2 regions of the Citrobacter sp. FDAARGOS_156 genome follow, and region 1 is predicted to be linked to the other one. Evidence: predicted binding sites of a transcription regulator. Region 1 holds the regulator's gene; the other holds the start of a gene.
The links. The regulator Fur, encoded in region 1, represses iron uptake genes when iron is present. The targets are predictions, from matches to a motif close to ATAATAATGAGAACNACTATCAA.

Region 1 (12,513 bases):
TTTCTCCGGCAGCGGGTACTATTGTGAAAATCTTCAACACCAACCATGCGTTCTGTCTGGAAACGGAAAAAGGCGCGGAAATCGTGGTCCATATGGGTATCGATACCGTGACGCTGGAAGGTAAAGGCTTTAAACGTCTGGTTGAAGAAGGTGCGGTTGTTGCAGCAGGTCAACCGATTCTGGAAATGGATCTGGAATACCTGAACGCCAACGCACGTTCCATGATTAGCCCGGTTGTGTGCAGCAACAGCGATGATTTCGGTGCGCTGGTTATTAAAGCCGAAGGTCATGTGGTTGCCGGTCAGACACCGCTGTATGAGATTAAAGGTAAATAACTGCTCCTGAGTAAAGTGAGTTAAGTGCCTTAAGCGGCGGGGGAGATTCCTCCGCCGCTTTTTTTTGCAGCAAATACCCTCATATATCCTGTTGAAACACCTTTTTTGTGCAACTAATAGTTGTCTCCTGACGTCGCTTATAAGATCATGTTCCGTTATACGTTGTTTACGCTTTGAGGAATCCACGATGAGTGAGGCTGAAGCCCGCCCGAGTAACTTTATTCGTCAGATCATCGATGAAGATCTGGCCAGTGGTAAGCACACCACTATCCATACACGTTTTCCGCCGGAGCCAAATGGCTATCTGCACATTGGCCACGCGAAATCCATTTGTCTGAACTTTGGCATTGCGCAAGATTACCAGGGCCAGTGCAACCTGCGTTTTGATGATACGAACCCGGTTAAAGAAGATATCGAGTACGTTGAATCGATTAAAAACGACGTTGAATGGTTAGGTTTCCACTGGACTGGCGACATTCGCTACTCTTCGGATTACTTCGATCAGCTTCACGCCTATGCGGTAGAGCTTATTAATAAAGGCCTGGCGTACGTTGACGAACTGTCAGCGGAAGAAATTCGCGAATACCGTGGCACGCTGACTCAGCCAGGCAAAAACAGCCCGTACCGCGATCGCAGCGTTGAAGAAAACCTCGCGCTGTTTGAAAAAATGCGTAACGGTGGTTTTGAAGAAGGTAAAGCCTGCCTGCGTGCGAAAATCGATATGGCTTCGCCGTTTATCGTGATGCGCGATCCGGTGCTGTACCGTATTAAGTTCGCTGAACACCACCAGACCGGCAATAAGTGGTGCATCTACCCGATGTACGACTTTACCCACTGCATCAGCGATGCGCTGGAAGGCATCACGCATTCACTGTGTACGCTGGAGTTCCAGGATAACCGTCGTCTGTACGACTGGGTGCTGGACAACATCACTATTCCGGTTCATCCGCGCCAGTACGAATTCTCGCGCCTGAATCTGGAATACACCGTGATGTCCAAGCGCAAGCTGAACCTGCTTGTGACCGACAAGCACGTTGAAGGCTGGGATGACCCCCGTATGCCGACGATCTCTGGCCTGCGTCGTCGCGGTTACACCGCTGCCGCGATCCGTGAGTTCTGCAAACGCATTGGCGTGACCAAGCAGGACAACACTATTGAGATCGCTTCTCTGGAATCCTGTATCCGCGAAGATCTGAACGAAAACGCCCCGCGCGCGATGGCGGTTATCGATCCGGTGAAACTGGTTATCGAAAACTACCCGCAGGGCGAAAGCGAACTGGTCACCATGCCTAACCATCCGAGCAAGCCGGAAATGGGCAGCCGTGAAGTGCCGTTCAGCGGTGAAATCTGGATCGACAGGGCCGATTTCCGCGAAGAAGCGAACAAGCAGTACAAGCGTCTGGTGATGGGTAAAGAAGTCCGTCTGCGTAATGCTTACGTGATCAAAGCTGAGCGTGTCGAGAAAGATGCAGAAGGGAAGATCACCACCATTTTCTGCACCTACGATGCTGACACCCTGAGCAAAGATCCGGCCGATGGTCGTAAAGTTAAAGGCGTTATTCACTGGGTGAGCGCGTCCCATGCGCTACCGATTGAAATCCGTCTGTACGACCGTCTGTTTAGCGTGCCAAACCCGGGGGCAGCGGAAGACTTCCTGTCCGTTATTAACCCGGAATCGCTGGTTATTAAGCAGGGTTACGGTGAGCCTTCGCTACAGGCCGCTGTTGCTGGTAAAGCGTTCCAGTTCGAGCGTGAAGGGTATTTCTGCCTCGACAGCCGCTACGCAACAGCTGACAAATTGGTGTTTAACCGCACCGTGGGTCTGCGCGATACATGGGCTAAAGTAGGCGAATAAACCGTCGTTACGCATCATCTTTTCAAACGCCGCACTCTGCGGCGTTTTTTTTCGCCTGAAAATGGTTAGCAGACTCTATTTGCGCAGCGAAATAATTGTTATTCAGGAATGGTTTTTGCCGTTTATATTTTTCTAACAAAAACCTTGTTTTATCAGCCACTCTGGACTGAAACCGATTTCATCTTCATGGAAAACAAGCCTTTTTTCAATTTTTCAACGCTTTTTTAACTCCCAATGAAAATGTAACAGAAAGCAATGAAATATGTGCGGTTGCTCATGTTCTTACATACTGGTTACAAAAAGAGATTGATAATTCGCATCGCGAAAAATAGTCTATTCATTGTAGTCAATGAGGTTTTCTCAGCGCTACTTTTTTAATTTTTGCTTTTTCGCTGTCCGCTTTTATCGGCAGCATTTTTATGTCAAAGAGGATTAACATATGCGTACGTTTAGTGGCAAACGTAGTACGCTGGCGCTGGCTATCGCCGGTATCACAGCAATGTCGGGTTTTGTTGTCGCTCCACAGGTTCACGCCGAAGGTTTTATTGATGACTCTACCTTAACTGGCGGCATCTATTACTGGCAGCGTGAACGTGACCGTAAAGATGTGACCGACCACGACAAATACAAAACCAACCTTTCTCACTCCACCTGGAACGCTAACCTCGACTTCCAGTCCGGTTATGCGGCCGATATGTTTGGTATTGATATCGCAGCATTCACTGCTATTGAAATGAACGAAAGTAGCGAAAGCGGCCATCCAAACGAAATCGCATTCTCTTCAAAAAATAAAGGCTATGACGAAGATTACTCCGGCGATAAGAGCGGGATTAGCCTGTATAAAGCGGCAGCCAAATTCAAATTTGGCCCAACCTGGGCGCGCGCTGGTTATATTCAGCCAACCGGGCAAACTCTGCTGGCACCACACTGGAGCTTTATGCCTGGTACCTATCAGGGTGCTGAAGCCGGTGCCAACTTCGATTATGGCGATGCGGGTGCGCTGAGCTTCTCCTATATGTGGGCCAACGAATATAAAGCACCGTGGCATACCGAAGTCGATAAATTCTATCAGGCCGATAAAAAGACCAAAGTTGATTACCTCCATTCAATCGGCGCAAAGTATGACTTCAAAAATAACCTGCTGTTGGAAGCAGCATTCGGTCAGTCTGAAGGCTACGTCGATCAGTATTTCGCCAAAGCCAGCTACAAATTTGATTTAGGCGGTAACCCGTTTACCACCAGCTACCAGTTCTACGGTGCCCGCGATAAGGTTGATGACCGCACAGTTAACGACATTTATGATGGCACGGCCTGGCTGCAGGCACTGACCTTCGGCTACAAAGTGGCAGAAGTCGTTGATCTGCGACTGGAAGGGACCTGGGTTAAAGCTGACGGGCAGCAGGGCTACTTCCTGCAGCGTATGACCCCGACCTATGCGTCTTCAAACGGTCGTCTGGACGTTTGGTGGGATAACCGCTCTGACTTCAACGCCAACGGTGAAAAGGCCGTGTTCTTCGGCGCGATGTATGACCTGAAAAACTGGAACCTGCCTGGCTGGGCTGTGGGTGCATCATACGTTTACGCGTGGGATGCTAAACCGGCTACCTGGCAGCTCAACCCGGATGCGTACTACGACAAAAATCGTACTATTGAAGAGTCGTCTTACAGCCTGGATGCGGTCTATACCCTGCAGGATGGCCGTGCGAAGGGCACTATGTTTAAACTGCACTTCACCCAGTACGACAACCATTCAGATATTCCGAGCTGGGGCGGTGGTTACGGTAACATCTTCCAGGATGAGCGTGACGTGAAATTCATCGTTATTGCTCCGTTCACCATCTTCTAATGCCGACAGAGGCAGGCCGCAAGCCTGCCGTTTTGTTGAGGAATGTGTTATGAAAAAGCTGATACTCATCGCCGTCATGGCATCAGGGCTGGTTGCCTGCGCGCAATCACCCGCGCCGAAAGAAGATAGCCGTCTTAAGGAAGCCTATAGCGCGTGTATCAATACCGCGCAGGGTTCGCCGGAGAAAATCGAAGCCTGCCAAAGCGTGTTGAATGTGCTGAAGAAAGAAAAACAGCACCAGCAGTTTGCGAATGAAGAAAGCGTGCGCGTACTGGATTACCAGCAGTGTATCCAGGCAACGCGTACGGGTAACGATCAATCCGTTAAGGCCGATTGTGATAAGGTCTGGCAGGAAATTCGCAGTAATAATACGGCGAAATAAAACGTGGTATGAACAAGAACGGGCGGAGAGATTTCTTCGCCCGTTTGCATTTTAGCGTCGTTTCTCAATTGCCCACTTGAGTAATGCCGCACAACGGTAAAATCCGTGGGCAAATTTTCCGTATGGGATGGTCAGAAATAGCGCCATCACGACACCAAGATGAATAGCAAGCAAAATAGCCATCCCTGAGGTATCTCTGCCTGCCAACAACGCTAAGCCCGTCAGACTCGTCAGTAGCAGCAACAGGATAAAACCGCGATCCATCGGTTTTTGCCGTGCGTCGCCCTGTAGCGGTGAGCGCTTAAGGTTCAGCCATAACAAACCCGCTGGGCCGACAACCAGGCCAATGCCGCCTAATGTGCCCAGCATGACCGGAACGCTGAGGAACGGATAGGGCGCTTCTATGTCGGCAAAGTAGTGATAGCCCGTTGCCACCACGGTGGCGGCAAAGCAGAGCAGAAAACCGTAGAAGGTGAAGTGATGGAAACGGCGGCGCATCAGGGTGAAGGCATCATCTGCTTCGTTACACCCTTTGCCGTGCCCGCCATCGAGATATTTCAGCGTCAGCGCATTGTGAGAGGCTTCAGCAATGTCAGAGGAACGCGGCATCCCCGGAGAAATCTCCCGCCAGAAGCGGATAACGCCCGCCATCAGCAGACCCATCGCCAGAATAAAGACTGAACCAAACATCCATGCCAGCAGGTTATGCGGGAAAATTTGGTAGAAATCTCCGGCCAGCGGGGGATGGAGTAACGTGCCTGTTAAACCTATAGCGAGGAGTAAAAACAGGATCAGACCGAAAACCAGCGACAGCGTCACGGTGACGCCTGCACGACGATAAAGCGCGCCAAAGGCGGCGGGTTGCGCGTAGTGCTGATAGGTTTCCAGCCTTACTTCTGCCATTGCTTTCGGTACATTGATAGCAAATTCATGGGGCGGTGCGTATTGACACGCGTGCAGGCAGGCGCCGCAGTTATGGCACAAGTTGGCCAGATAGTTGATATCCGCTTTACCGAATTCCAGACGCTGAGTCATCGCCGGGAACACGGCGCAAAAACCCTCGCAATAGCGGCAGGCATTGCAGACTTGCATAACTCGTTCAACTTCCGCTTCCGGCTCGGTTAGCATTTTCGCTTCGATAATTAATTTCTCAAGCGGTTTCATGATGTGCCTCCTCACGTGCTGCCAGAGCGGCTTCTTTTCCGGCAATACGGCCAAAGGTGGTCCCAATCGACATGCCTACACCTGCGGTGTAGCCTTTTCCCAGCACGTTGCCCGCCATCATCTCCCCGGCGACGAACAGATTGCGACTTGGACGCCCGGCAAAATGCACTGCGGCGTGTTCATTCACCTTTAACCCCAGGTAGGTGAAGGTGATCCCCGGACGTAAGGCATAGCCATAGTAAGGTGGCGTATCCAGTGGTCGCGCCCAATGTGTTTTTGCCGGTGTCAGATTTTGTGTTGCACAGTTATCCAGAGTGGTGTGGTCAAAGTGGCCTGGCAGGCAGGCGCTGTTGTACTGCATGACAGTATGGGTAAAGCGCTCAGTATCCAGTCCCAACTGGCGTGCCAGCTCTGCTAACGTAGTGGCCTGTGCGCCTGGAAAAACCGGGGGCATGAAGTGACCGATGGCTTTACTGTCGATAATGGAGTAACCAATTTGCCCGGGCTGGTGGGCGACCAGACGTCCCCAGATGGCATAACGTTTGGGCCAGAAATCCTCGCCTTCATCATAAAATCGTTCTGCATCGCGGTTCACTACGATGCCAAGCGAAACACAGTCCACGCGGGTGCAAATCCCGCCGTCATATAAGGGGGCCCGGGCATCAATCGCCACGCAGTGTGACTGGGAGGGGTCGCCGATGATGTCCGCGCCGGCATCGATCATAAATTTGAGCAGTACGCCCTGATTAAAGCGCGTGCCACGAATGAGGAAGTTATCCGCAGGCCATTCACCGCGGGCGTTCTCACCCCAGGCTTCTCGCAGCCATTCGCGGTTAGATTCAAACCCGCCAGCGGCAAGCACGCAGGTCTTTGCCGGAATGCGCTCTGCACCAGCCAGCGCCGCTACGAACTCGCCGTTGTGCAATTCAAGCGCCTGTACCGGGGTGTTATAGCGGATTTGCACGCCTAACTTTTCTGCGCTGCGATAATAGGCATTCACCAGGGCTTTCCCGCCGCCCATAAAAAAGGCATTGGTTCGCGCCACGTGTAGAGCGCCTGAGAGTGGAGGTTGAAAATTGACGCCGTGCTGGCGCATCCAGTCGCGACACTGTGATGAGGTACGGATCACCAGACGTGCCAGGGCTTCGTTGGTATTTCCTTCCGTTACGCGCAGCAGATCTTGCCAATACTCCTCTTCTGGATAGCTCTCCACCAGTACATCCTGTGGCGCATCATGCATACAGCGTAAATTACGCGTGTGTTGGGAGTTTCCTCCGCGCCATTCACGCGGGGCTGCCTCAAGCAACAGTACCGAAGCGCCTTGCTCCCGGGCGGTTAAGGCGGCACATAGTGCAGCATTGCCGCCGCCAATCACCAGAACATCAACCATCGCATACTCCATTACCACTTAACCAATTGTTAAGTTTGTAATTAAAATGTATACGAGTAAGTTGTGTGGACGCTATGACGCGATGCTAAACAGCCCTTTAATTATTGTAAAGGATCGCACCTGGCCAGTGTCCAGATTCCACCAGTTGATGCATCACTTTGGCTAGTACCACACGGGCAGCGAGACCTGCTGGGGTGAGTTCATCGTCAGAAAGGCTGACCAAAAAGTTGGGGCGGCTAAGTATGGGATTATGGATGCCAATCACTCTTAATGTCTCTTTATCGAGATGGGAAATTGCCGCACCGGGCTGAAGTGTTGCACCGATTCCGCTGCGAACGGCGTGCATCAGTAGCGTCAGGCCGTCAATTTCTGTCGCGATCTCAATGTTCAGCGCATGCTCCTGGCTGATAGCATCCAGTCTGCCGCGCAGACCATGTCCTGGGCTTGGCATTATCAATGGAATACGTGCCAATTGGGCTGGAGCAATATTGTCATCGGTAATATCAGCCAGTAGGGCATGAGTACCAATTAAAAATAGCCGTTCTTCGAGAATCGGTCTGGCGCTCCAGCGCAGGATCTTTTCTTTTTGAAATACCACCGCCAGATCAATCTGGCGGGTATTAATCATTCGTTCCAGGTTACCAGAGAGGCTTTCCACCACATGCAGGCGGACATCACTATAGCTTTCCCGCATGGCGTTGATGAAAGGCATCCCAAGAACGGAAGCAGTACTGGGGGCCATGCCGACGCTGACGTGCCCGGAAAGTCTGGCCTCCCGTGCGGCGAGGATCGCATCGTCTGCGTGACGGAGCGCCAGCTGTGCCTGGGCGTAAAATGCCAGTCCAGCGCTGGTGGGCGTCACGCCACGCGAGGTACGTTGCAGCAGACGTATGGCGAGTTCGTTTTCCAGGCGGGTCATTTGCTGGCTGAGCGCCGAAACACCGATACTGAGGTCGAGCGCCGCGCTACCCATGCTGCCGGTTTCTACAATGCGCACAAAATAACGTAGCTGGCGAAGTTCCATTTCGACTCTCCGGAAGGGACAATTGCTTTTTACATTAAAGCAACACAAGAGTGGAGGGAAGGGGAAACACGCTGATAACGCGCATAAAAAAAGCCAACCGGATGGTTGGCTTTTCAGAGAGCATTACATTACTTGCCGTCGTGCGCGTGCTCATCTTCGCGGCAATCGCCTTCAGCGCAGTGACCGTACAGATAGAGGCTATGGTTAGTTAAACGAATGCCATGTTTAGCCGCAATCTCACGTTGACGCGCTTCGATGGAGTCATCGCTGAACTCGACCACTTTGCCGCAGTCAAGGCAAATCAGGTGATCGTGATGATGCTGTTGAGTCAGTTCGAAGACGGATTTACCACCTTCAAAATTATGGCGGGTCACGATACCGGCATCATCAAACTGGTTCAGCACGCGATACACGGTCGCCAGACCAATTTCTTCACCCATGTCGATCAGGCGTTTGTATAAGTCTTCCGCACTGACGTGATGGTTATCCGGTTCCTGAAGAACTTCCAGAATCTTTAAACGAGGAAGCGTTACTTTCAGGCCAGCCTTCTTTAATGCGGTATTGTTGTCAGTCATGCGGAATCTGTCCTGTAGCTAAACGGTTCACTTCATTAACAGAAGTGACAGAAATTGCACTTGAGATAATGCGTATCATTATAGAACTGCCATGCCTAAATGAAAACTGCAAGTCTCTGGCAAATATTGTTAATCAAAACGTGGTATCACCAACAAACACACTGTGCAATACCCGATTGGCATCCAGCCATTGTACAGGGTCAGGCGAAAAAGTTACAAATTTGTAGCAATTATTTTGATTGGTTCTATCTATTGATGCGGCGCAGATGAATATCTACGCCGCACGAAATCAGGCATTGATGATTTCGTCGAGGTGCAGCTCTTCAGAGATCTGCTTAACCCATTTTTCTACGCGTTCAGCGGTCAGTTCCGGCTGGCGATCTTCATCGATAGCCAGACCGACAAAGTGGTCGTCATCTGCCAGACCTTTAGACGCTTCAAAATGGTAACCCGCCGTTGGCCAGTGGCCGACGATGGTGGCGCCGCGCGGCTCAATGATGTCACGGATGGTGCCTAACGCATCACAGAAATATTCTGCGTAATCTTCCTGGTCGCCACAGCCGAACAATGCCACCAGTTTACCGTTAAAATCAATGTCTTCGAGAGTAGGGAAGAAGTCGTCCCAGTCGCACTGCGCTTCACCGTAGTACCAGGTTGGGATGCCGAGCAGCAGAATGTCATACCCTTCCAGGTCTTCTTTGCTGCTTTTTGCAATGTCATGTACATCGGCAACGTCTTTACCAAGCTGTTTTTGAATCATTTTTGCGATATTTTCGGTATTACCGGTGTCGCTGCCGAAAAAGATGCCAGTGATTGCCATGAGTAAAATAACCTCTTGAAACTTATTGAAATGGTGGTGGCGCATTGCCCACGGATAAGGGCAATCATAGCAGAACAGTCAGGCATGCGGAAACAGCAAACACGCAGGACTGCACTCTGTGCTACACGATTTATGATTTAGAGCAGAAATTCAGACTAAGCCTGACCGCGCAATGCGGTGAGTTGGTTCATCAGCATCTCTTCGATGAGTTCACTGCGACTCATGTTGCGTGCCTCGGCCAGCTCGTTCAGAGCGTCAACGGCATCGGCGTTCAGTTTCAGTTCGACACGCTTAAGCCCGCGAACTTTGTCGCGTTTAAGCTGATTACGTTTGTTAATACGTAACTGTTCATCACGCGAGAGCGGATTAGTTTTGGGTCGTCCCGGGCGACGCTCCTGCGCGAACAGATCTAATGTCGTACGGTCCGTTTGTTCTTTGGCCATGATCTTGGTGACTTCGGGGAAACAATCAGCCAGGCGTCCGCCCGGATGGATAGCGCGCCATAATACATCAGCAGGGGAGGCGCGCCAACGCCCACGCGCGTAATCACGCGCGGACGCTGAGTTTTTAATCAGTTAACCTGCTCGCTCAGATAACGACGGATGGCGCGCAGCACCGCATCGGGTTTTTCCGCATGTACCCAATGGCCTGCGCCGGCAATAACGTGTGCGCGGGCCTGCGGGAATTGCGCCAGTAGCTGTTCGCGATATGCTTCGGTCACATAAGGTGAATTACCGCCGGGGATAAACAGCGCCGGGTGTTCCCACGCCGGAATGGTCTCCCAACCGACGATATGAGGATATTGATCCCACAATACGGGAACGTTAAAGCGCCACTCGCCGTCAACAAAGGATTTCAGCAGAAACTGGATAACACCTTCCTCTTGCAGGTGCTGACGCATAACGCTCGCCGCCTGCTGGCGTGAGGACGCTTGTGCATCGGTTACGGCATTGATTGCCGCAAAAATCTCATCGTGGCGGCGAACATGGTAGTCAACGGGAGCAATGTCGATGGCGACCAGCCGTTCGACACGTTCAGGAGCCAGCGCAGTCAGCGCCATAACGGCTTTACCGCCCATCGAGTGGCCAATAAAGATCGCTTTTTCAATCTGCCTAGCGTCCAGCGTATCCAGCAGATCTTGCGCCATGGCCGGATAATTCATCTCAGGTGAACGAGGGGAGAGACCATGATTTCGCATATCAACCTGGATGATGTCGTGATCGGCCACGAGATCGCGTGCCAGGATCCCGAGGTTATCCAGACTGCCAAACAGGCCGTGAACCAGGACGATGGGAGAATTATTGTGCGGGTTTTGCGCAGATTGCGCTCGGATATTCAATTTCATGGCAAAGTTCTTTTTTTCACACTGACGGGTTAGGGTATCATGTTGACCATTCTGCCACATGGCTGCAACAACTACGGTTACTCCGAGTTTTGCTGGTCACCAGGCTTGACGCTATCCGCTGTTAGGATTTGCCTTTACACTACAGCGTGTAAAGTCCTGACAACTTGTATTCAGCCAAACATTGCACTGGATTAAGATGAAAACGATTGAAGTTGATGATGAACTCTATAGCTATATTGCCAGCCACACCAAGCATATTGGCGAGAGCGCATCCGACATTTTACGGCGTATGTTGAAGTTTTCCGCCGCATCACAGCCTGTCACTCCGGTAGTAAAAGAAGTCCGCGCGGTACAACCTGTCGTGGAAGCCAAGCCGGTCAACCCTACGAAAGACAAAGTGCGCGCCATGCGTGAACTGCTGCTTTCCGATGAATATGCGGAACAGAAAAAAGCAGTGAATCGCTTTATGCTGGTGCTGTCTACACTTTACTCACTGGATAACAACGCGTTCGCCGAAGCAACGGAATCGTTGCACGGACGTACGCGCGTTTATTTTGCAGCGGATGAACAGACGTTGCTGAAAAATGGTAATCAAACCAAACCGAAACACGTGCCAGGCACGCCATATTGGGTGATCACCAATACCAATACCGGCCGTAAATGCAGCATGGTTGAACACATCATGCAGTCAATGCAATTCCCCGCGGAGTTGATTGAAAAGGTTTGCGGAACAATTTAATCCTTGCATTAGAAGGACCAGGCAATGGCAATCCACAACCGTGCAGGTCAACCTGCGCAACAGAGTGATTTGATTAACGTCGCCCAACTGACGGCACAGTACTATGTACTGAAACCAACAGCAGGGAACGCTGAGCACGCCGTTAAGTTCGGTACGTCCGGACATCGCGGTAGTGCGGGTCGTCATAGTTTTAATGAGCCGCATATTCTGGCTATCGCTCAGGCGATTGCCGAAGAACGTGCGAAAAACGGGATTACAGGCCCGTGCTATGTGGGCAAGGATACCCACGCGTTGTCTGAACCGGCTTTCATCTCTGTGCTGGAAGTGCTGGCAGCGAACGGTGTTGATGTCATTGTGCAGGAAAACAACGGCTTTACGCCCACCCCTGCCGTGTCGAATGCTATCCTGGTCCACAATAAAAAAGGCGGTCCGCTGGCTGACGGCATTGTGATCACGCCGTCCCATAACCCACCAGAAGACGGCGGAATTAAATACAACCCGCCAAACGGTGGCCCGGCAGATACCAACGTCACCAAAGTCGTAGAAGACAGGGCTAATGCACTGTTGGCTGATGGTCTGAAAGGCGTGAAGCGTATTCCGCTGGATGCCGCGCTGGCGTCCGGTCATGTTAAAGAACAAGACCTGGTTCAACCCTTCGTGGAAGGGCTGGCAGATATCGTCGATATGGCGGCAATCCAGAAAGCGGGTCTGACGCTGGGCGTTGATCCACTGGGTGGTTCCGGTATCGAATACTGGAAACGTATCGCTCAGCACTACAACCTGAATCTGACCCTCGTTAACGATCAGGTCGACCAGACTTTCCGCTTTATGCATCTCGATAAAGACGGCGCCATTCGTATGGACTGTTCCTCCGAGTGCGCGATGGCCGGTCTGCTGGCGCTGCGTGACAAATTCGATTTGGCATTTGCCAATGACCCGGACTATGACCGCCACGGTATCGTAACACCGGCTGGACTGATGAATCCGAACCACTATCTGGCGGTAGCGATCAACTACCTGTTCCAGCATCGTCCGCAG
Region 2 (12,513 bases), 1.8 Mb from region 1:
CTTGATGGTTTCACCGATAGTCAGGTTGAAGTACTCCTTGAACAGCCAGAAGCCAGGATCGTTCACGTGGGAGAAAATGACGGAACCAGAACCAACTGCAATAACCATTAGCTCAGGGCTTACGCCGGTCGTTGCAATCAGTGGTGCCACAATCCCGCCAGCGGTGATTGCCGCAACAGTTGCAGAACCCAGTGCGATACGCAGGACCGCCGCAATAGACCATGCCATCAGCAGTGGAGACACGTTAGAGCCGTGCATCATTGAAGCGATGTATTTGTCGACGCCGCTATCAACCAGGACCTGTTTGAAGGCACCGCCACCGCCGATGATCAACAGCATCATCGCGATGATTTTGATTGAAGACACCAGCGTGTCGTTAATCTGATCCATCGAACGTCCGCGGTTCAGACCAAACGTGAACATCGCAATCAGCACCGCGATAAGCGTTGCCATAACCGGGTCACCGAGGAATTCTGCAACAGTCAGGAAAGCATGTCCTTTCGGCAAGATCATCTCTGCCACGGCGCGCATAGCCATCAGGATCACCGGGACCAGAGAGGTCCAGACGCTGACGCCAAAGCCTGGCATCTCTTCTTCAGTGAAGGTTTTCGCGCTGTACAGACCTTCCGGGATCGGCTTATCGATACCTTTCAGGAAACGTGCGTAAACAGGACCGGCGAGAATAACGGTCGGGATTGCCAGAATCGTACCAAACAGCAGGGTTTTACCCATATCTGCATGGAAAATAGTGGCGATAGCAGTCGGACCCGGGTGCGGCGGCAGGAAGCCGTGCGTTACGGACAGCGCGGCAGCCATCGGCACGCCAACGTACAGCAGCGGGATATTGGCAGCAGCGGCAATGGTGAACACCAGCGGCAGCATCAGTACGAAACCAACTTCGTAGAACAGGGCAAAACCAACGGTGAAGCCGGTTAATACCACCGCCCACTGAATATGTTTTTTGCCGAATTTAGCAATCAGGGTGGTTGCGATGCGCTGTGCGCCGCCGCAGTCCGCCAGCATTTTGCCCAGCATGGCGCCAAAACCCATAATCAGGGCGAGGCTGCCAAGGGTTCCGCCGACACCGGCTTTAATCGAACCAATGACTTTATCCAGTGGCATCCCTTGCATCAATCCGACAGCAAGCGCCACCAGGACGAGAGCGATGAAACCGTTCATTTTGAAACGGATCATCAGGAGGAGTAACAAGATTACACCGATAGCAACGATGACTAATGGCATGATTTACCTGGCCTTTACTTTGTTATGGGTAACGTCAGTGTTTAGATGACAAATTCCGATTGTCCCGACCGGGAACAGCGTATTCACAGCACCAATGCTGATTGCCCGTAAAACTAATCAGTTTCGCTGGCTGTTATGTGCGTCTTGGGTGCTGATACGAATGATACGGGTAACATACTGCGCTTGAAAATCACCTGAACAGGCAAAATTTAAATTATGAGAGGCTGGTCAAATTATGCGGGGGATTGTTGCAGGGTACGTGCAGAGAAATGTAAGGGCGTAGGCCGGATAAAGCGTTTACGCTGCCATCCGGCATCAAGGCCCGATGGCGACGCGGATGCGTCTTACCGGGCCTACAAGTCTGGTCGCTAGTAGTAAGAGTGCTCGCCACGCTGGTGTTCGGTTAAATCGCGAACGCCTTTCAGTTCCGGGAATTCAGCCAGCAGCTGCTTCTCGATACCTTCTTTCAGCGTCACATCGACCATTGAACAGCCGTTACAGCCGCCGCCAAACTGCAGAATGGCGTAGCCTTCATCGGTGATTTCCATCAGAGAGACGCGACCACCGTGGCCTGCCAGCTGCGGGTTGATCTGCGATTGCAGCATGTACTCCACGCGTTCCATCAGCGGCGCATCATCGGCAACTTTACGCATTTTGGCGTTTGGCGCTTTCAGGGTCAGTTGGGAGCCTAACTGGTCGGTAACGAAATCGATTTCTGCATCTTCCAGATACGGTGCGCTCAGTTCATCAACATATGCGGTCAGCAGGTCAAATTTAATGGCGGTGTCGGTTGCTTCCACGGCGTCCGGCGGACAATAAGAAACGCCGCATTCAGCGTTAGGCGTGCCGGGATTAATCACAAATACGCGGATTTGTGTCCCTTCTTCCTGATTTGCCAGCAGTTTGGCAAAGTGCGCTTGTGCAGCATCGGAAATATGGATCATAGTAATGGCCTAATAGTTGACTATTTTACTTGGTTATAATACGCCCATCATCGAGGCTCTACAAGGTTCGACACAGGCACCATACCTGGACAGTCGCCGCGCCGTTGCGTAAAAGCAGCTGCGCGATTTCCGCGACGGTACTTCCGGTAGTGACGACATCATCCACAATAACCATATGGAGTCCCTGCACCGGCAATTCAAGGCGAAAGGCGTTTTTCAGGTTACGTTTACGCAATCGGGCGCTGAGATGGTGCTGCGTGGCGGTTGCCCGAACCCGCGATATGGTCCGGCTGTCCCAGTCGCAGCCCAGCCAGCGCGCCAGTGGGCGACACAGTAATTCGCTCTGATTAAACCCCCTGCGCCAGTGCCGTCGCTGCCAGAGCGGTACGCTGATGAGCCTGTCTGGCAGAGGAAGACCGCTGACGCGCCGTGCCTGCAATACCTCCAGCAACAGCAGACGTGCCAGCGCAGGGGCTATTTCGCTGTACCGTGAAAATTTAAGCTGGTGGATAAGCCCGCTTACTGGCGGAACATAATCGCTGACTGAAACCAGGCGCTGCCACGGCGGTGGTTTTTGTAGGCAACGACCACAGGGAAGCGAGGTGTAAATGGCCGGTAGCCCGCACTGTGGGCACAGGCTGTCATGCTGGCGTACTGCCCGTGTGCAGACAGAGCAAATTCCCCAATGCCCCAACCTCAGCGGCATTCGGCATAGCCAGCATAATCCTGGTACTGTTAGCATAGAGACATCCTTGTTAGCTAAAAGAGAACAGTAACTGATGAATGACATCTGGTGGCAGACCCAGGGTTCGGGAAATTGCCATCTTGTGCTGCTGCACGGATGGGGACTGAATGCAGAGGTGTGGCATTGCATAAGCGAGGAACTGAGCTCGCATTTCACGCTGCATCTTGTCGACTTACCGGGATTTGGCCGCAGCCAGGGTTTCGGCGCGATGTCGCTGGAAGAGATGGCTGAGCGAGTATTAAAACAGGCACCGGAGAAAGCCATTTGGCTCGGCTGGAGCCTGGGCGGGCTGGTTGCAAGCCAGGTGGCGTTAACCCATCCTGAGCGTGTTCAGGCGCTGGTGACCGTGGCCTCTTCCCCTTGCTTTAGCGCGCGCGAGGAGTGGCCAGGCATCAAGCCAGAAGTGCTGGCAGGCTTCCAGCAGCAGCTGAGCGAAGATTTCCAGCGTACAGTGGAGCGTTTTCTGGCATTGCAAACGATGGGTACGGAAACCGCGCGTCAGGATGCGCGAGCGTTGAAGAAAACGGTGCTGGCTTTACCCATGCCGGACGTCGAGGTGCTTAATGGCGGGCTGGAGATCCTGAAAACGGTCGATCTGCGAGAACCGCTGTGCGCGGTGGAAATGCCTTTCCTGCGGTTGTACGGCTACCTCGATGGCCTGGTGCCGCGCAAAGTGGTCCCGATGCTGGATGCACTGTGGCCGCAGAGCGAGTCTTTGGTGTTTGCTAAGGCGGCGCATGCGCCGTTTATCTCGCATCCGGCGGAGTTCTGCTCAGCGCTGGTGGCGTTAAAACAGCGGCTATAAATCCGCTGTTTTGCCCGGTAGAATCATGCTGCCGGGCTGGGGATTAATGGCTGCACGTAGCCAGATCCTCAGCAGTCAGGCCGGTGATTCTGCAGATAGTCAGCGGGTCTATGCCATCAACCTGCATGGTTGTTGCAATGCGCAGAGCTTCCTCACGTTTGCCTTGTTGCAAACCCTCTCGTAACCCCTCTTGTAATCCCTCTCGTAACCCCTCTTGTAATCCCTCTCGTAACCCTTTCCTGTGACCTTCCTGAAGACCATTAAGGTGCCCTTCCTGACGTAATCTTTCGGCAATAGTCATCAACTTTTCCTTGTGTTGAGGTAAACGTTCGGCGACCTGGTGAATAAATTCGCTAAAACGCGCGGTGTCCCCGGCCTGCATCAGGTAATTAAACAGGGCTTTCAACTGGTTGTCATTAGCGTGTCCTTTAACAAGCAGGATGGCGAGTTTTTCTACTAACCCCATCAAATCGCGTTTACGTATATGTTTTTGGATGAGCTCCAGCAGCGCCATCCGGCGGTGCTGCATAATCTCGTCATCGGGTACAACGGTGATATCGATCAGTGGAAACGCGGTGCTATAAAGTTGTCTGGCGGACTCCGGGTCATCAAACTCGTCCAGCCAACAAAGTGAATAGGGATATGGGCTGACGGTACCATGATAAAAAAGTAGGGGGATCACCAACGGTAGTTGCTTATGGCCCGCGTCCAGATGCCTCTGCATTACGGCAATGGCATAGCGCATGAGGCGAAATGCCATATGAGCATCCGCGGTACTCTGATGTTCAATGATGGTGTAAATGTAGCCATCGCCTTCACGAGTTTTCAGCGACCACAACACGTCTGAATAGTACGCGCGCAAATCATCTTCAATAAAGCTGCCCGATTCCAGTTGTAGTGTGTTCAGATCGCAAAGTGCACGCAAAGAGTCGGGTAGATGAAGTTGCAGAAAATCGCGGGCGGTCGCTGGGTGGTTCAAAAACGTTTTGAAAATCGCGTCATGCGGCGTAGCTGTCGTGTCAGTATTCATGGCGATCCGTCACCTGGGAAATAAGATGACGAGACTCTACTTGCTCGATCGACAGTAATCATCCACGAGTTGATAGTTCTGCGCGGAAGGCTGAGGGATAGATCTGTTTTGCTGAAACAGTGAAATCGTTGTGGGAGCCGTTACGCAAAAAGCCGAATATCAGCATAAACGCTGAATCCGGCAGGAGCGGCACACTAGCGTAAAGCCCACCATTCGCGCAGGCAGGCTTTACCTTCCGGGCAACTTTTGCAGCTTCCGGAAAGACACCCATCGGCATCTTCCTGAATCCGCACCGCTTTGCCCATCTTTTCTAACTGATTCAGCATGGCGTCAATCATCGGCTGCGGGGTGTGCAGCGTGTGGCTAATTTGTGTTGCCTCCATGCGCCCCCGCAAAGCCAATAAATCACGAACCTGAATGAGCGATGCCATTGTCGATAACCTTAGTGGCAATCGCCAGTGGTGCTGGAGCAGCAGGAACTTGCCGTTCTGTTGGTCGCCAGCAGTGCGAGGTCCACACGGCTGCGAGCTCGACGCAGCAGGCCCAGCAACACGATGTTAAACAGGATGACCGCTAAAATGCACACCAGGCTGTAGGTCGGGTGCTCTTTGTAGCTGACCGCCTGATAAAACAGCGTTGACAGTGAATAAGCGATATTCAGCCCCCACAAAACCGAGAAGCCCATCCAGCCACGGCTGGATTCACGTGCGATAGCGCCCATCACTGAAATGCACGGCACATACAGCAGCACGAAAATCAGGTAGCTGTACGCGGCGGCGGCGCTGCCAAATTTCTCACCCATCACGCCCATTGCGCCCGTCGCCATTTCTCCGTCGCCCTTGCTGGCTTCGATAGGGTTGGCCAGTACGCTCAGGCTGAAGGTGTCTTTCAGGCTTTGCCAGGTTTCATCCACCGCACCGAGCAGCTCGTCGCCAAGGTGGAAATCTGCCGGATTGAACTCTTCTTCCTGAATGTTTTCTGCGGTATAGAGCGTGTTCAGTGTACCAACTACCACTTCTTTCGCCATCGCGCCGGTGAACAAACCTACGGTTGCCTGCCAGTTATCTTCGTGAACGCCAATCGGTTTAAACACTGGAGTAATAACACGGCTAACGGAGGCCAGCGCAGAGTCGTTGATGTTGTCGACGATTTTTCCGCTCAGCGAGAAACTGTTAAACGCGCTGAGGAAAATGCTGACGATGATGATGACTTTACCCGCACGCAGAACAAAGCCTTTCAGGCGCTGCCAGGTCTGAATGATCAGACTCTTGATGTGCGGCACGTGGTATACCGGCAGCTCCATCACGAACGGCGTTGCTTCACCACGCATGATGGTGTGTTTGAGCATCAGGCCGGTCAACACCGCCATCACGATACCCAGTACGTACAGCGAGAAGACCGCCAGCGCACCGTTCTGACCAAAGAACGCCGCGGCAAAGACGGCGAAAATCGCCAGACGTGCTCCGCAGGACATAAACGGCGCCATCATGATGGTCATCAGACGCTCACGCGGGGCGTCCAGCGTACGTGCGCCCATCACGGACGGTACGTTACAGCCAAAGCCGACGATCAGCGGGACAAACGATTTGCCCGGCAGTCCCAGCGCCTGCATCAGACGGTCCATCACAAATGCGGCGCGCGCCATGTAGCCGGAGTCTTCAAGGAAGGAGAGGAACAGGTACATCATGCCGATTTGCGGTACCAGCGGTAGCACGGTGTTAATCCCGCCGCCAAGGCCCTGGGCCAGGAAGATGGTTAGCCAGTCCGGGAAGTGCAGCGTGTAGCCAATCCACTGAATACCATGGATAAAGAGTGCTACGGAGCCGACGTCAAACAACGGTTGCAGCGCGCCGCCGATGTTAATGGCGAGCAGGAACATCAGGTACATCACGAACAGGAAAATCGGCAGTCCGAGGAAGCGGTTAAGGACGATTTTATCTACCGCGGTGGTGAAACGGCTCGGCTCTGCCGTCAGAGTATTGCTGACGGTATCGCAGATAGCAGCAATGCACTGATAGCGCGCATCGGCGATATGCAGCGCCGGATCGTCCATTGTCTCGCTCAGACGAGCAACGGCAGCATCCAGGTTTTGCGCGGCATCACCGGCGTAAGCGCGGCTGTAGATATCGCCTTCCAGCATCTGCAGACCCAGCCAGCGGCGCTGTTTCAGTGGCATGTCTTTGGCCATCGCGTCGGCGAGGGAATCCGCTTCCTGCAACAGCGGCTGGGCATAATGGACCAGCTCGACGGTGTCGTTTTCTTTGTAGCGGTCGATCGCCAGTTTCAGCGCTTCAATGCCGCGGGCGCGGGTGGAAACCAGTGGCACCACCGGGCAGCCAAGACGCGCTGAGAGGGCGTCGATATCGATACGGATTTGCTGCTTTTCTGCGATATCCAGCATATTCAGAGCGACGATGCAGGGGATGCCCAACTCAAGCAGTTGCAACGTCAGGTAGAGGTTGCGTTCAAGGTTTGACGCATCGACCACGTTGATCAACAGATCTGCGTCGCCGCTCAAAATATAGTGACAGGCAATTTGCTCATCGAGAGAGGTCTGGGATGAGATTGTCGTCAGTGAATAGGTGCCAGGTAAATCCACCAGCGTGACCTGATGGTCCGTTGTGGCGAAATGACCTTCTTTACGCTCAACGGTAACGCCAGCCCAGTTACCTACACGCTGGCGCGCGCCGGTGAGCTGGTTGAATAAGGTTGTCTTGCCGGAATTAGGATTACCAATTAAACCAATGGTTAGTTTTTTCATTTTTATAGACTCACTGTATTAACAGGAAACCGCTTCCACTTCTAATAACGCCAGATCTTTCTTACGCAATACCAGGCTTACGCGACGCGTTTCGATATGGATAGGATCGCCGAGCGGGGCGACGCGTACCACGTTGAAGGAGGAGCCGGGCAGCATGCCAAGTGACAACAGTTTCTGACGATAAGCCGGGCTGATTTCACGGGCAAAGCCGGTAATTTTCCACGCACTGTCAGGAGTGAATTGCATAGGGGCCTACTTATATCTCGCTAACTGGATGATTACCTCATGGGGCGACAGGGCGGCATGAGACCAGATGATTAGCCAACGTAAGGAAAGAGTAAATAATCAACAAAACAATGATAATGAGAATGGTTTCTATCATCAATAGAATAAATGTGACGGAATGTAGAATTGAACAATAATTTGAGCCAATTTTGATATTTCTCAACATTTATTCCGCTTTGGAATGAATGTTTCTGCAGTGTCATTATTGACTTTCTTAATGTTTAATTAAGGTTTTATTTGTTAATGAGGTGATAAATATAAGGGGCGGAGAGAAGATAATATATTAAATATGCCGGACAGGGTGTTTACACCGCCATCCGGCACATGATCCAAACTTAGCGTTTTTTACCCATTGCCGCCGCCAGCGCATCCATCATGGCGCTGTTGCCCGCATGCTGAGTGTCACGACCGCGAGGTTTCGCGGCTTTAGGGGCCGGGCGATTGCCCTGAGCGCGATCGTTGTTCCCGCCGCCGCGACGCGCATTGGTTTCACCCGGTTGCTCGTCCAGGCGCATGGTCAGCGCGATACGCTTGCGTTGCAGGTCAACTTCCAGCACTTTCACCTTCACAATGTCGCCCGCTTTCACCACGGTGTGTGGATCGTCGACGAACTTATTCGACAATGAAGAGATATGCACCAGTCCATCCTGATGAACGCCGATATCCACAAACGCGCCGAAGTTGGTGACGTTGGTGACCGCCCCTTCCAGGATCATCCCCGGCAGCAGATCGTTCATGGTTTCTACACCATCGGCAAACTGTGCGGTTTTAAATTCAGGACGCGGGTCGCGGCCCGGTTTTTCCAGCTCTTTGATGATGTCGGTGACAGTCGGTACCCCGAAACGTTCATCGGTGAAATCGGCAGCTTTCAGATTACGCAGTTCGTCGCTGTTGCCCATCAGGTCACGCAGCGATTGCTCGGTGGCGGCCAGAATGCGTTCCACGATCGGGTAGGCTTCCGGGTGAACGGTGGAGGCATCCAGTGGGTTATCGCCATGGTTGATGCGCAGGAAGCCCGCGCACTGTTCAAAGGCTTTTGGCCCCAGACGGCTGACTTTCAGCAGTTGCTGACGGTTCTGGAACTGACCGTTCTCATCGCGCCAGGCGACGATGTTTTGCGCCATCATGCGCGTCAGGCCGGCCACGCGGGTCAACAGCGGAACGGAGGCGGTATTGAGATCGACGCCGACGGCGTTCACACAGTCTTCCACCACCGCGTCCAGCTTACGCGCCAGTTGTGTCTGGCTAACGTCGTGCTGATACTGGCCCACACCGATGGATTTCGGATCGATTTTCACCAGCTCAGCCAGCGGATCCTGCAGACGACGGGCGATAGACACTGCGCCACGCAATGAAACGTCGAGATCCGGGAATTCCTGCGCCGCCAGCTCGGAAGCAGAGTAAACCGATGCCCCGGCTTCGCTGACGATCACTTTCTGTGCGGTGACTTTCGGGAACTGTTTCTGCACGTCGAGGAAGAAACGTTCGGTTTCACGCGACGCCGTACCGTTACCAATCGCCACCAGCTCAACATTGTATTTTTCACACAGCGCCGCAACGGCAACGGCGGCTTTGGCGGCCTGACCGGTGTGTGGATAAATGGTGTCGGTCGCGACCAGCTTGCCGGTGCCGTCAACAACCGCCACCTTCACGCCGGTACGCAGACCGGGATCGAGGCCCATAGTGGCGCGCAGCCCCGCAGGCGCGGCCATCAGCAGATCGTGCAGGTTACGGGCGAAGACGTTAATCGCTTCATCTTCGGCACGTTCACGCACGGTGCCCATCAGCTCGGTTTCGAGGTGCATCAGCACCTTAATTCGCCATGTCCAGCTCACAACGCCTTTACGCCAACTGTCGGCAGGGGCGTTGTTCAGGCGCAGTCCCAGGTGGTTCTGGATAATCTGTTCGCCGTGGCTCTCTTTTGGCGGCTCATCGAATTGCGGATCGGCATTCAGCGAAAGCTGAAGCACGCCTTCGTTACGGCCACGGAACATGGCCAGCGCACGGTGAGAGGGCACGGTAGAGATCGGTTCGTGGTGATCGAAGTAGTCGCGGAACTTCGCGCCTTCCTCTTCTTTACCGCTTACCACGGTGGAGACCAGGTGGGCGTTTTTCCACAGGTAATCACGCACTTTCGCCAGCAGGGCGGCGTCTTCTGCGAAGCGTTCCATCAGAATGTAGCGTGCGCCGTCGAGTGCGGCTTTGGTATCCGCCACGCCGTTGTCGGCGTTGAGGTATTTAGCGGCTTCCGTTTCCGGGTCGTGAGACGGTTCGTTCCACAGCAGGTCTGCCAGCGGCTCAAGGCCTGCTTCAATGGCGATCTGCCCACGGGTACGGCGTTTAGGTTTGTACGGCAGATAGAGATCTTCGAGTTCGGTCTTACTTAACGTGCCGTTGATCGCTTTCGCCAGATCGTCGGTCAGTTTGCCTTGCTCGCCGATAGATTTCAGGATTGCCTGACGGCGGTCTTCCAGTTCACGCAGATATCCCAGACGGGTTTCCAGATTACGCAGTTGCGTATCATCCAGACCGCCGGTGATTTCCTTACGATAACGTGCGATAAACGGCACGGTGTTCCCTTCGTCAAGCAAGCGAACGGCAGCTTCTACCTGTTCAGCACGAGCCTGAATTTCACCTGCGATAATGCGGCAGAAAGAATCATTCATCATGGATAGCTTCGTCTATAGGATAAAAAATCAGGGGATAGTTATACGGATTGACTGGCAAAAATGCCAGTCATCTACGGGGGCTTCGGATTGTTCCGGTCTCACTTAACGTATTCAATCTCATTCACGTACCAGCTGGCTTCCCCGCCAGGGGTGTTCACCACCGCGAGCTCGCCGACCTCTTTTTTCAGCAGCGCCCGCGCCATCGGCGAATCGATAGAGATGTAATCTTTACGGCCGAAGATCTCATCGTAGCCAACAATACGGAATTTGCGGATGTCTCCATCGTCATTTTCAATCTCAACCCATGCGCCAAAGAAGACTTTGCCTTCCTGCTGTGGGGAGTAATCGACGATTTTCAGATTCTCCATACACTTGGTCAAATATCGGACGCGGCGGTCGATCTCGCGCAGGCGCTTTTTATTATACTGGTAGTCAGCATTTTCGCTGCGGTCGCCCAGACTTGCGGCCCAGGTAACCTTCTTGGTGACTTCCGGGCGCTCTTCACGCCAGAGGTAATTGAGCTCTTGTTTGAGTTTTTCATACCCTTCACGGGTTATCAGGGGCGTTTTCATCTTATTGTTTTGCCTTCGACTCTGTGATGATGCGCACAATTAGTATTACATGAGCATATCAACAGAATAAATAATGTATTGCGAGAAACATTGTATACTTAAGCTGCTGTTTAATATGCTTTGTAACAATTTAGCCTGGAATTCATACCAGAATTCGCTGGTGACTCACGCTAGCTTTCTTAAGAATATACACTTAATTGTTGCGAACCTTTGGGAGTAATAACAATGCAAGAGAACTATAAGATTCTGGTGGTCGATGACGACATGCGCTTGCGTGCGCTTCTGGAACGTTATTTGACCGAGCAGGGCTTCCAGGTTCGAAGCGTCGCAAACGCTGAGCAGATGGATCGTCTGCTGACCCGTGAGTCTTTCCACCTGATGGTGCTCGATTTAATGCTGCCGGGAGAAGATGGCCTGTCTATTTGCCGTCGCCTGCGCAGCCAAAGCAACCCGATGCCGATCATTATGGTGACGGCGAAGGGCGAAGAAGTGGACCGTATTGTTGGACTGGAAATCGGCGCTGACGATTACATTCCGAAACCGTTTAACCCGCGTGAACTGCTGGCGCGTATCCGCGCTGTACTGCGTCGTCAGGCAAACGAACTGCCGGGCGCGCCTTCCCAGGAAGAAGCGGTCATTGCGTTTGGTAAGTTCAAACTGAACCTCGGTACGCGTGAAATGTTCCGCGAAGATGAGCCTATGCCGCTCACCAGCGGTGAATTTGCGGTGCTGAAAGCGTTGGTAAGCCACCCACGTGAACCGCTGTCCCGCGACAAGTTGATGAACCTCGCCCGTGGTCGTGAATATTCTGCGATGGAACGTTCTATCGACGTCCAGATTTCCCGTCTGCGTCGTATGGTGGAAGAAGACCCGGCGCACCCTCGTTATATTCAGACCGTATGGGGTCTGGGCTACGTCTTTGTTCCGGACGGTTCTAAAGCATGAGGCGAATGCGCTTCTCGCCACGAAGTTCGTTTGCTCGCACGTTATTGCTTATCGTCACCTTGCTGTTTGCAAGCCTGGTGACGACCTACCTTGTGGTGCTGAACTTCGCGATTCTGCCGAGCCTCCAGCAGTTTAATAAGGTCCTGGCCTACGAAGTCCGTATGCTGATGACTGATAAACTGCAACTGGAGGACGGTACGCAACTGGTAGTGCCACCTGCATTTCGTCGGGAAATTTACCGTGAGCTCGGTATTTCCCTCTATTCCAACGAGGCCGCTGAAGAAGCCGGTCTGCGTTGGGCGCAACACTATGAATTCTTAAGCCACCAGATGGCGCAGCAACTGGGCGGCCCGACGGAAGTCCGCGTTGAGGTGAACAAGAGCTCGCCGGTCGTGTGGCTGAAAACCTGGCTGTCGCCCAACATCTGGGTACGCGTGCCGCTTACGGAAATCCATCAGGGTGATTTCTCACCGCTGTTCCGCTATACGCTGGCGATTATGCTGCTGGCTATCGGT

Region 2: feoA (ferrous iron transporter A) is a predicted target of Fur. The motif match lies at 7,884-7,906, and genes of this name have one in related genera.

The regions. Positions count from the first base shown of each region.
Region 1 covers NZ_CP014030.2:1,725,894-1,738,406, forward strand. The annotation lists gene nagE (PTS N-acetyl glucosamine transporter subunit IIABC) at 1-335, shown strand, start outside; gene glnS (glutamine--tRNA ligase) at 523-2,190, shown strand; gene chiP (chitoporin ChiP) at 2,630-4,036, shown strand; gene chiQ (ChiQ/YbfN family lipoprotein) at 4,086-4,418, shown strand; gene tcuB (tricarballylate utilization 4Fe-4S protein TcuB) at 4,470-5,582, opposite strand; gene tcuA (FAD-dependent tricarballylate dehydrogenase TcuA) at 5,569-6,972, opposite strand; gene tcuR (tricarballylate utilization LysR family transcriptional regulator TcuR) at 7,070-7,996, opposite strand; gene fur (ferric iron uptake transcriptional regulator) at 8,125-8,571, opposite strand; gene AL515_RS08410 (ryhB-regulated fur leader peptide) at 8,564-8,650, opposite strand; gene fldA (flavodoxin FldA) at 8,861-9,391, opposite strand; gene ybfE (LexA regulated protein) at 9,547-9,834, opposite strand; gene ybfF (esterase) at 9,963-10,736, opposite strand; gene seqA (replication initiation negative regulator SeqA) at 10,933-11,475, shown strand; gene pgm (phosphoglucomutase (alpha-D-glucose-1,6-bisphosphate-dependent)) at 11,500-12,513, shown strand, end outside.
Region 2 covers NZ_CP014030.2:4,611,018-4,623,530, reverse strand. The annotation lists gene gntT (gluconate transporter) at 1-1,242, opposite strand, end outside; gene nfuA (Fe-S biogenesis protein NfuA) at 1,611-2,186, opposite strand; gene gntX (DNA utilization protein GntX) at 2,245-2,928, opposite strand; gene bioH (pimeloyl-ACP methyl ester esterase BioH) at 2,966-3,736, shown strand; gene AL515_RS22895 (Rpn family recombination-promoting nuclease/putative transposase) at 3,780-4,766, opposite strand; gene feoC ([Fe-S]-dependent transcriptional repressor FeoC) at 4,961-5,197, opposite strand; gene feoB (Fe(2+) transporter permease subunit FeoB) at 5,209-7,527, opposite strand; gene feoA (ferrous iron transporter A) at 7,546-7,773, opposite strand; gene AL515_RS22875 (Tex family protein) at 8,148-10,481, opposite strand; gene greB (transcription elongation factor GreB) at 10,580-11,053, opposite strand; gene ompR (osmolarity response regulator transcription factor OmpR) at 11,279-11,998, shown strand; gene envZ (two-component system sensor histidine kinase EnvZ) at 11,995-12,513, shown strand, end outside.